3 regions of the Mesorhizobium album genome follow, and region 3 is predicted to be linked to each of the others. Evidence: predicted binding sites of a transcription regulator. Region 3 holds the regulator's gene; each other region holds the start of a gene.
What was found. The regulator LexA, encoded in region 3, represses DNA repair genes until DNA is damaged. The targets are predictions, from matches to a motif close to TGTTCNNNNTGTGTTCNG.
Positions count from the first base shown of each region.

Region 1 (3,275 bases), on a different contig from region 3:
CGGTGTTGAGCACGAAGACGTTCTTCCATTCCTGGCCCTTGGCTGAATGGATGGTCGACAGGATGAGATAATCCTCGTCGCGATGCGGCGGCCCGGCCTGGTCGCTGGTGGCGTCCGGCGGGTCGAGCGTGAGCTCGGTCAGGAAGCGCTCCCGCGAGGGATAGCCGGACGCGATCTGCTCGAGCTGCAGCAGGTCGGCCCGGCGCGTGATCGCGTCCTCGTGGATGCGCTCCAGATGCGGCTCGTACCAGAGCCTGACCCGCTCGAGGTCGGCCGGCCATCTGGGGCCGGCGCGCAGCCCGCTGTAGATGTCGAGGAAGACCGGCCAATCGTCAGCCGCGCGCTGCGGCGGCCGGAAGCGGGCAAGGCCCAGCGTCTCGTCCAGCGAGGTGGCCATCGCCTCGACGATCTGCGAGGCGGCGGAAGGACCGATGCCCGGCATAAGCTGCAGCACGCGGAATCCGGCGACGCGGTCGCGCGGGTTCTCGGCGAAGCGCAGCATCGCCAGCACGTCCTTGACGTGGGCGGCGTCGAGGAATTTCAGCCCGCCGAATTTCACAAACGGGATATTGCGGCGCGTGAGCTCCACCTCCAGCGGCCCGCTGTGATGCGAGGCGCGGAAGAGCACCGCCTGCGCCTTCAGCGCCGTGCCCGCCTCGCGCTCGGCGAGGATCGCCTGGCAGACATAGTTGGCCTGCTCGGCCTCGTCGCGCACGCTCACCAGCTGCGGCTTGTGCGAGGATCGGCGCTCGGTCCAGAGGTTCTTGGTGAAGCGCTCGGTGGCCTCACCGATCACCGCGTTGGCGGCGGCAAGGATCGTCTCGGTCGAGCGGTAGTTGCGCTCCAGCATGACGATCTCGGCGCCTTCCGAGAACTGTTTTGGGAAATCGAGGATGTTGCGCACTTCCGCCGCGCGGAAGGAATAGATCGACTGCGCGTCGTCGCCCACCACGGTGAGCCCGGCGCCATCCGGCTTCAGCGCCAAGAGGATCGATGCCTGCAGCCGGTTGGTGTCCTGGTATTCGTCGACCAGCACATGGTCGAAGCGGCTGGAAAGATGCGCGGCGATCTCCGGTTCGGCCGCCATCTGCGCCCAGTAGAGCAAAAGGTCGTCGTAATCGAGCACGTTCTGCGCCTGCTTGGCTTCGACATAGGCCGAAAACAGCTCCTTCAGCTGATCCGCCCACGTCGCGCACCAGGGAAAGGCCGAGCCCAGCACTTCGCCCAGCGGCGCCTGCGCGTTGACGGCGCGCGAATAGATCTGCAGGCAGGTGCTTTTGGTGGGAAAGCGGCTTTCGGTCTTGGAGAAACCGAGCTCGTGGCGGGCAAGGTTCATCAGGTCGGCGGAATCCTCGCGGTCATGGATGGTGAAGGCGGGATCGAGGCCTACCTGCTCGGCATAGTCGCGCAACAGCCTAGCGCCGATGCCATGAAAAGTGCCGGCCCAGGCGAGCGCGTCGGCGATGATTGCGGCATCGCGCCCCAGCACCTCGCCTGCGATGCGCTCGACGCGCTTGGCCATTTCCGACGCGGCGCGGCGCGAGAAGGTCATGAGCAGGATGCGGCGCGGATCGGCGCCCTTGACGATGAGATGCGCCACCCGATGCGCCAGCGTGTTTGTCTTACCGGATCCGGCGCCCGCGATCACCAGCAGGGGTGTGGCCACCTTGCCGTCGCCATGCACCACCGCCAGCCGCTGCGCGTCGTTGAGCCGGGCAAGATAGGCGGGAGCTTCGAAGGACGAATCACGGGCAGCGATGTTCATCGCCCATCAAGCATCGTTTCCGCTTTGTTCGCAATGCTTCGCTACGCCGCTTCGCTACGCCTTTCCTCGCCCCCGCAAAGCGGGGACAGGTGGCCGCGAAGCGGTCGGAGAGGGCCTGCGACGTCGGCGGGTTCTCTTGTACCATTCAAGGCCGGCGCCTTCCCCCGCTCCGTCTCGGGCTTCGCCCGAGCCACCTCGCCCCACGTCCGTGGGGGCGAGGAAAGGGCGTCAGCGCTTCGGCTCGACCCCCATCGCTGCCGACTGGCGCCGCAGCGTCCGCCGTTCATCCGCCGGCGCCACAGTCCCGGACACCTCGTCGATGATCCTCCTGGTGACGCGGTAGGCCGTGTAGGCGAACAGGCCGACAAGCAGCAAACGGATCATGGCCACCTCCTCATCGGTTCAACCGGGCACGTGGCGGTTGGTTCCGCCGGCCAGGCAACCAAACCGCCACCGCGTCGTTTGCCTTCATGTAGGGGCGAACGAGAGGAGGTCGTCATGAAGAAGCTTCCTATGCTGCTGGCCCTTGCGGCAGTGCTCGCGCTCGCCGCCTGCGACAACAGCGTGCAGCCCACCAAGGCGCCCGTCGATCAGAACCCGCAGGTCGACAAGAATCCGGTGCCGAAATCGACCACCGGCGGCTACCAGCCTAGCACGCCGCCGAAGCAGTGATTGGCGATGTCAGTTTGGAATTCGGGTGAGTGAGATGACTGGAAGCCGTCATCACCATAGAAGAAGGCCGGCGCTGCTTGGGAGGAAGCTGGGAAAGCGCCGGCCAAGCGGGAAAATCAGGCCCGCCGCGCAGTTAAAGATAGCTGAGTCTCTCGGCCGCGTCATGGTGCGATCGCGCTAGCCGGCTATGTAAAGCGTGGATTGTCGTCTCACACCATCGCCGCCCGCCGCACCGGCAGGCCGGCGATCTCGATGTCCAGCTGGCGCTGAGTCAGCGCCGCCTCGGCCATGATCCACTGCTTGAACAGCTCCACCTTGCGCGCGCCGAGCGCCTTGATAGGGCTGACGAAATACCAGCCGGCGGTGTTGGGGTGATGGACGGCGAAGGGTGCCACCAGCCGCTCGGCGCGGATGTCGCTCGCCATGTAGGCGCGGTTGGCGACGGCAAAGCCCATACCGGCATTGGCCGCCTCGTAGGACATCATGCAGGAATCGAAATAGATGCTCTTGGTCTCGCCGAGCACGAAGCTCGCGCCGGCAAAGCTCAGCCACGATTGCCAGTTCTGGGTGCATGTGTCGGAGTGGAGCAAGGTGAAATACCTGAGATCTTCCGGCGTCACCCTGGACAGCGGCATGTCGCCCAGCACCTCGTGGAACAGCTTGCGGCTGCACACCGGCGTCAGGTCCTCCTTGAACAGGAGCTCGGATTTGAGGCCGGGGAAATTGCCGTCGCCATAGCGGATCTCGAGGTCGTACTCGGAGGTCGAGAATTCATGCGTGGCATAGGAGGTCGACACCCGCATCTCGATGTCGGGATATTGCCGCTGGAAGGCTGAAA
Region 1 is NZ_JAVIIW010000021.1:39,239-42,513, forward strand. Features, by position in the region: gene RFN28_RS18375 (ATP-dependent helicase) at 1-1,765, opposite strand, end outside; gene RFN28_RS18380 (hypothetical protein) at 1,994-2,149, opposite strand; gene RFN28_RS18385 (hypothetical protein) at 2,264-2,437, shown strand; gene RFN28_RS18390 (LysR substrate-binding domain-containing protein) at 2,647-3,275, opposite strand, start outside.
Region 1: a site for LexA is predicted at 1,780-1,797, ahead of RFN28_RS18375 (ATP-dependent helicase). Genes of this name have one in related genera too.

Region 2 (3,275 bases), on a different contig from region 3:
CGCCGCCTGTGGCTGCCGCGGATATAGACATGCGGGCCGGTGCCGGCATCGCAGGGCTTCGGATAGAAGAAGAACTTCAGCATGCGCCAGTCGTCGAGGTCGAAATGATATTTGCCGAGCGAGGCGAGGTTCTTGTCGGCATCTGATGCCTTGCCGGTCGGGAAGCTCCACCAGACGCGCGTCGTGATCAGTTTGGCCTGGCCGCCGAGATAGTGCCGGGCGACGTCGAGAAGCAGCGGGTCCTTCTGGATGGCAAGGGCCGCCTTGCAGTCCAGGATGCGCTCGAAATAGTGGCCACTGAGCAGCGAGCGGCCGAACCGCTTTTCCGCCTCGTCATGCTCGCCCGGCATGAATTCGAGACGGCGGTCGAAATTGCCGAAACAGGGCGTGCGCTGCGCGAAAGCGGCGATCTCCTCTTGGATCTCCCGCGGCAGCATGAAGCCCGAAAACAACCCGTCGGAGCGCAAGGCCTCGACCACCGCTTCGCGCTCGATGCCGGTGAACATCGTGTTTCCCGCATCATCGCGCGGACGGGCTCGCTTGGCGCCCAGCCAGTGCATGCGGCGCCCCGGCATGGTGCGCGCCAGTACGAACATCGGCAGCCAGGCCGGGTTTTCGCGAAGGTCCGTCAGATAGGTCGGGATGCGCACGGCGATGCGCTTGAACAGGCTGCCGTCGCGGGCGATAGCCTCCAGGCTGGCCGCGCCGGAATTGTCTGGGGGAGCAAGATTCATCGGGTCCTCATATGCTTTGGAGTTCGACGAAGCGACAGCCGCCTACCGCTTCGGCATTACCCAATCCCGATCGTCCCGCGTGAGGAGGATGCTAGCCTCACCTTCGATTTTGTGCAACGCACAATAAAGTTAGTACTGAAACTCGCCGCCCTGCTTTTCCTCCCTTGCTAGGCGTCACTTCGGCGGCGCCACCCAGATTTCGGCATTCAGCCTTCTGCTGGCCAGGCCGCGCGCCAAGGCTTCGGCGCTGCGCGCGTTTTTCGCGAGGGCCGAGGCCTGCCGCTTGCTGATGACCAGGCCTTCGGCCAGCGCCCGGTTGCCTGAAAAGACCCGGGCCAGGAAGGGCGTGCGATTGGCGCGGGCGCGTGAAAAACGCGCCGGCATGGTTTGCCTTGCCGTATGCGCCACCACCTCTTCGATCCAGCCTTCGGCCAGCCGAGCGCCGGGCTCGAGCAGCAGCAGCCAATCGCCCTTGGCCTGGCCGATGCCGGCTGCGATGCCGCCGGCCAGATAATGGCAGCCGGCGTGCTCGGCGACACGATGCGTCTGGTCGGTCGAACCGGCATCGCAGACGATGACGTCGCGCACGACGCCTTCGACCGCGCCGCCGATCAGCGAGGCGAGCGTGCGGGCAAGGCCTTCTTCGTCGTTGCGGGTTTCGATGAGAACGCTGAGCATTTCAGCCGAATAGCGGAAAGCCGGGCGCTGCGCCAGTTGCGCATCGCGGCTCAAAAAGTTCTTGCTTTGTTCTCATCGGCAAAATAGGAATAGTTTCATGAGCAGAACGATTCGACAGCCTGCCGACAGTCCTTGGGAGAGGGCGAAAATGGAACAGATCGTGCGTGCCGACATTGCCGCCTTCGGAGCAGGCAGGGCCGAAATGGCAAACGCAATGATAGAACAGAGCGGCATGCGTGTGCGGCCGGACCGCAATCGCGGACGCTCGGCCGGCATCAATCCGTCCGGCCGGTTCGAGCCGGTCAGCCGGCATGTTTTCGACGACGGCTGGAACTCGCTGGAGGAGCTGCCGCCCTTCAAGACCGAGGTGCAGGTCGAAAAGCCGCGCACCATCATCACGCGCAACGAATCGCCGGACATCTCATTCGACCGTTCGATCAATCCCTATCGAGGCTGCGAGCATGGCTGCGTCTACTGCTTCGCCAGGCCGACGCATGCCTTCATGGGCCTGTCGGCGGGGCTCGATTTCGAATCGAAGCTCTTCGCCAAGCCTGATGCGGCGCGCATGCTCGACAGGGAATTGTCGAAGCCCGGCTACCAGCCGCGCACCATCGCCATCGGCACCAACACAGATCCCTACCAGCCGATCGAGAAGCAATACCGGATCATGCGCGAGATCCTGGAGGTGCTGGAGGCGCGCGGCCATCCGGTCGGCATCGTCACCAAGTCGGCGCTGGTGACGCGCGACATCGACATCCTGTCGCGCATGGCCGAACGCGGCCTGGCCAAAGTGGCGCTGTCGGTGACGACGCTGGACCGCATGCTGGCGCGCACCATGGAACCGCGCGCGTCGACGCCGACGAAGCGGCTGGAGGCGATAAGGCAGCTTTCGGATGCCGGCGTTCCCACCTCGGTGATGGTGGCGCCGATCGTTCCCGGCCTCAACGACCCGGAACTGGAGCGCATCCTCGATTCGGCGCGCGCGGCCGGCGCCCGCGAAGCCGGGTATGTCGTTCTGCGCCTGCCGCTCGAGGTGGCGCCGATCTTCAAGGACTGGCTCTTGCGGCATTATCCGGACCGCTACCGGCACGTGATGTCGCTGATCCGCTCGATGCGCGACGGCAAGGATTACGATTCAGAATGGGGCAAGCGCATGAAGGGCGCCGGGCCCTATGCCTGGCAGATCGGCCGGCGCTTCGAGATCGCGGCCAAGCGGCTCGGGCTCAACATGGAGCGGCGACAGCTTCGGACGGACCAATTCGTCGCAGGGTCCGGCGCCGGCGAGCAGCTGATGCTGCTGTGAAGACGGCGCCGGCCGCGAAAGGCCGGCGCCAGGCAATTCGGGAGACGCGAGTTTTCCGCCCGGATTGCAGCCCGCTAAGTATTTGTTTTTACGCAATTCCTAACGGAAAACCGCTGCGCATTTTTCCTGGAATTGCTCAAGAATCCCGTCCGGCCCTTGTCCCCCGGCCGTGAGACGGTGCCCTCCCGGTCCGGCGCCCCACCCGACCCGGAGGGACTTGCGGAGAATCGGAGCCGATGCGAACCTCGCCGCACCATGGCTCGCGCGCGTTCCGATTCTCCGTTTCTCTTTGAAATGGTCGAGAAGCCCGACTTCTCCATCGAAACGAAGGCGATCGCGGAAGGGCTTTGGCCTGTCGCGGGCATGGATGAGGCGGGCCGCGGTCCGCTCGCCGGTCCCGTGGTGGCCGCGGCCGTAGTGCTCGACCCGGCCAACATTCCGGAAGGTCTGGACGATTCCAAGCGCCTCACGCATCTGCAGCGCGAGGCGCTGTTCCTCAAGATCCTCGGTTCGGCGCTCAGCGTCTCGATGGCGTCCATCAGCGCCGAAGGCATCGACAA
Region 2 is NZ_JAVIIW010000017.1:73,537-76,811, reverse strand. Features, by position in the region: gene RFN28_RS16045 (hypothetical protein) at 1-734, opposite strand, end outside; gene RFN28_RS16040 (glycosyltransferase) at 909-1,412, opposite strand; gene RFN28_RS16035 (PA0069 family radical SAM protein) at 1,561-2,715, shown strand; gene rnhB (ribonuclease HII) at 2,971-3,275, shown strand, end outside.
Region 2: a site for LexA is predicted at 1,469-1,486, ahead of RFN28_RS16035 (PA0069 family radical SAM protein). Genes of this name have one in related genera too.

Region 3 (3,275 bases):
ACGCTACACGGACGTAGTGTCAATGCCGGCGCGGCTCTCCGTCATCGGCATGGCGCCTGCCGGGCGCGGCTTTACTGGTTCCGTCGGCAAGGGCGAGGCCGTGCGCATCTTCACCGGCGCGCCGCTCCCCGAAGGTGCCGACACCGTCGTCATCCAGGAGAATGTCCGCGACCTCGGCGGCGGCAGCATCGAAGTGATCGAGCCGACCGCGCAGGCACGCAACGTCCGTCGCCGCGGACTCGACTTCGGCGAGGGTGACGTGCTCCTCCATAAAGGTCGCGACCTCGATCCGGCAGCGCTTTCGCTGGCGGCGTCGGCCAACCATCCGAGCCTCAATGTGGTGCGGCAGCCGTTCGTCGCGATCATCGCCACGGGCGACGAGTTGTTGCCGCCGGGCAGCGCGCTCGGTCCCGACCAGATTATTTCGTCCAACGCCTATGGCGTCGCCGCCGTGGCGCAGTCGGTCGGCGCGCGCGCGCTCGACCTCGGCATTGCCGCCGACCGCAAGGACGCAATCGCGGCTTTGGTGAAGAAAGCGGTCAAGGCCGGCGCCGACGTCATCGTCACGCTTGGCGGCGCCTCGGTGGGCGACCATGACCTGATCCACGACGTGCTGACCGGCGAAGGCATGCAGCTCGATTTCTGGAAGATCGCCATGCGCCCCGGCAAGCCGCTGATGTTTGGCCGGCTCGGCGACATCCGCTGCGTCGGCCTGCCCGGCAATCCGGTGGCGAGCCTGGTTTGCTCGCAACTGTTCCTGAAGCCGCTCCTGGCGCGGCTCGGCGGTCGTCCCTACCGGCAGGACATTCGCACGGCATGGCTGGGTTCCGCGATGCACGCTAACGACATCAGGCAGGACTATGTGCGCGCCGTCGTGCGCGAGGATGCCGGGGCGCTGGTCGCAACGCCGTTCGGCATCCAGGATTCCTCGATGCTGCGGATGCTGGCCGACGCCAACGGCCTGATCGTGCGCGAGCCCTACGCGCCGGCCGCGGAAGCCGGCGCCGAATGCAGCGTTCTGATGTTACGCTGAACAAAACGTCAACACATTCACTAAACTTTAAACGGTTGCGGAACACAACTGGAACAGATAGTGTTTGTTCTGGGTTTGTTTTCTGATTCTGGTTTTGGAACCCGTTGGGGGCTGCCATGCTGACACGCAAGCAACATGAACTTCTGATGTTCATCCACGAACGGCTCAAGGAAAGCGGCATTCCGCCGTCTTTCGACGAGATGAAGGAAGCGCTCGACCTTGCCTCGAAGTCGGGCATCCACCGCCTGATCACGGCACTGGAGGAGCGCGGCTTTATTCGCCGGCTGCCGAACCGGGCGCGCGCCCTCGAGGTGCTGCGCCTGCCCGATTCCATCGCGCCCGGCCTCAACGCGGCGAGGAAGTTTTCGCCGAGCGTCATCCAGGGAAGTCTCGGACAAGGCAATCTCGGCCGACAGATCAAGCCTGCGGCGCCTTCGCGCACGCCGGCGCCCAGCAATGACGACGATGCCGTTTCGGCCGTGTCCATTCCGGTGATGGGCCGCATCGCCGCCGGTGTGCCGATCGACGCCATCCAGCACCAGACGCATTCGATCACGGTGCCGCCGGACATGATCACGGGCGGCGAGCACTATGCGCTGGAGGTCAAGGGCGACTCGATGATCGAGGCGGGCATCTTCGACGGCGACACCGTGATCATCCGCAATGCCAACACCGCGAGCCCGGGTGAGATCGTGGTGGCGCTGGTCGATGACGAGGAGGCGACACTGAAGCGCTTCCGCCGCAAGGGCGCCTCGATCGCGTTGGAAGCCGCCAATCCGGCCTATGAGACCCGCATCTTCGGCCCAGATCGCGTCAAGGTTCAGGGCAAGCTCGTCGGGCTCATCCGGCGCTACTGAGCAATTCCAGGAAAGTGCGCAGCGGTTTTCCGTCCGGAATTGCGTCAAGACAAACACTCAGTAGCGGTTCAGCATGGCTGAACCGCTACTGAGCCGGTTGAGGCTTGGCTTCTGGCGTTTCAGGCTGCTTGTAGGGTGCCAGCCCCCTCGCCTCGCGCGAATACCGTCGTTGCTCGTGCCAGGGACGGTAAGGCTGTTGGACGGCATAGTGAATGGCTGGCCGCGCTGTCGCCGATTGCGGGTCGAAGAAGACGGCGGCACTGCCGTCACGCGCGAGCTGCCGCTTGGTGACGACGAGGACGCGTGGATCGCGGCAAGGGTTGTAGGCCATGGCGTCGTTGATGACGATGAGATCGGCGAAGCCGCAGGCCGGCCGGGCGCTGTCGCGGTTCTCGGCTAGCGCGACGAGCGCGCCGGATGGATGCCGGCCAATGCAGAGGTCGCCGGTACAGTAGAAAGGCGAGCCTGGCGGCAGGCCGACGGGATCGGTTATCTCCCCGCTGACGAATGTCTCGGGCGGCACGATTGTCTCGGCCTTCAGCGCCGTTTCCAGTTGTCGGTTGTGAATTCGTTGGAGCGCGCGCGGTTGATGGCGAGTTCGCCGCCGCCGATCGGCATCGCCACCAGATGCGCATCCTCGGAAATCAGGACGTCCGGCGTGCGCACCTGCGGGATCGTCAGCAGGCCGGCCAACGCGAAGGGAACGGCCGCCAGCCTGAGCCAGGTGGTGGCCATGGTCGCAATGACCAGCGCGATTGTCGTAAGCAGCACCGACTGGATCGAGATCAGCCCGACGGCATCGACCGGCGAGCGTTCCGAAATCCACCCCGAGATCGCGATCATCGCCGTCAGCCCCTTGCCCATCAAATAGAGGAAAGGCCAGTCGAAGCCGAACGGCATCATGACGGCGCTGGCGACGGCAAGGAACATCACGACCGTGACGATCGGCATGATCGCGAGATTGGCCAGCAGGCTGAGCGGCGAGACGCGCTGGAAGTGCCAGATGGCAAACAATGCCGTAGCGCTTCCGGCGATGATCGAGGTCATGGCGGCGCCACCCGCTCCGACCGCCAGCTTTCGCGACAGGAACCGCAGGAACGAACGCTTCGGCGGCGGCACCCTCACTTTGCCGGTGCGGTATTCGGCCCAGCCGGCATAGGCGCCGACGAGCGCTGCCGTGGCGGCAAACGACATCTGGAAGCTCGGGCCGACCACTTCATGCGGCGACACCAGGATGACGGCGATGGCCGAAATCGCCAGATTGCGCATCGTCAGCGCCGCCCGGTCGAAGAGCACGGCGATCAACATGACCGCGAGCATGATGAGACTCCGCTCGGCCGCGACCACGACGCCGGAAATGACGAGATAAGCGGCGATCGACACCA
Region 3 is NZ_JAVIIW010000004.1:12,020-15,294, forward strand. Features, by position in the region: gene RFN28_RS04530 (molybdopterin molybdotransferase MoeA) at 1-1,033, shown strand, start outside; gene lexA (transcriptional repressor LexA) at 1,150-1,890, shown strand; partial or broken gene RFN28_RS04540 (ComEC/Rec2 family competence protein) at 1,976-3,275, opposite strand, start outside.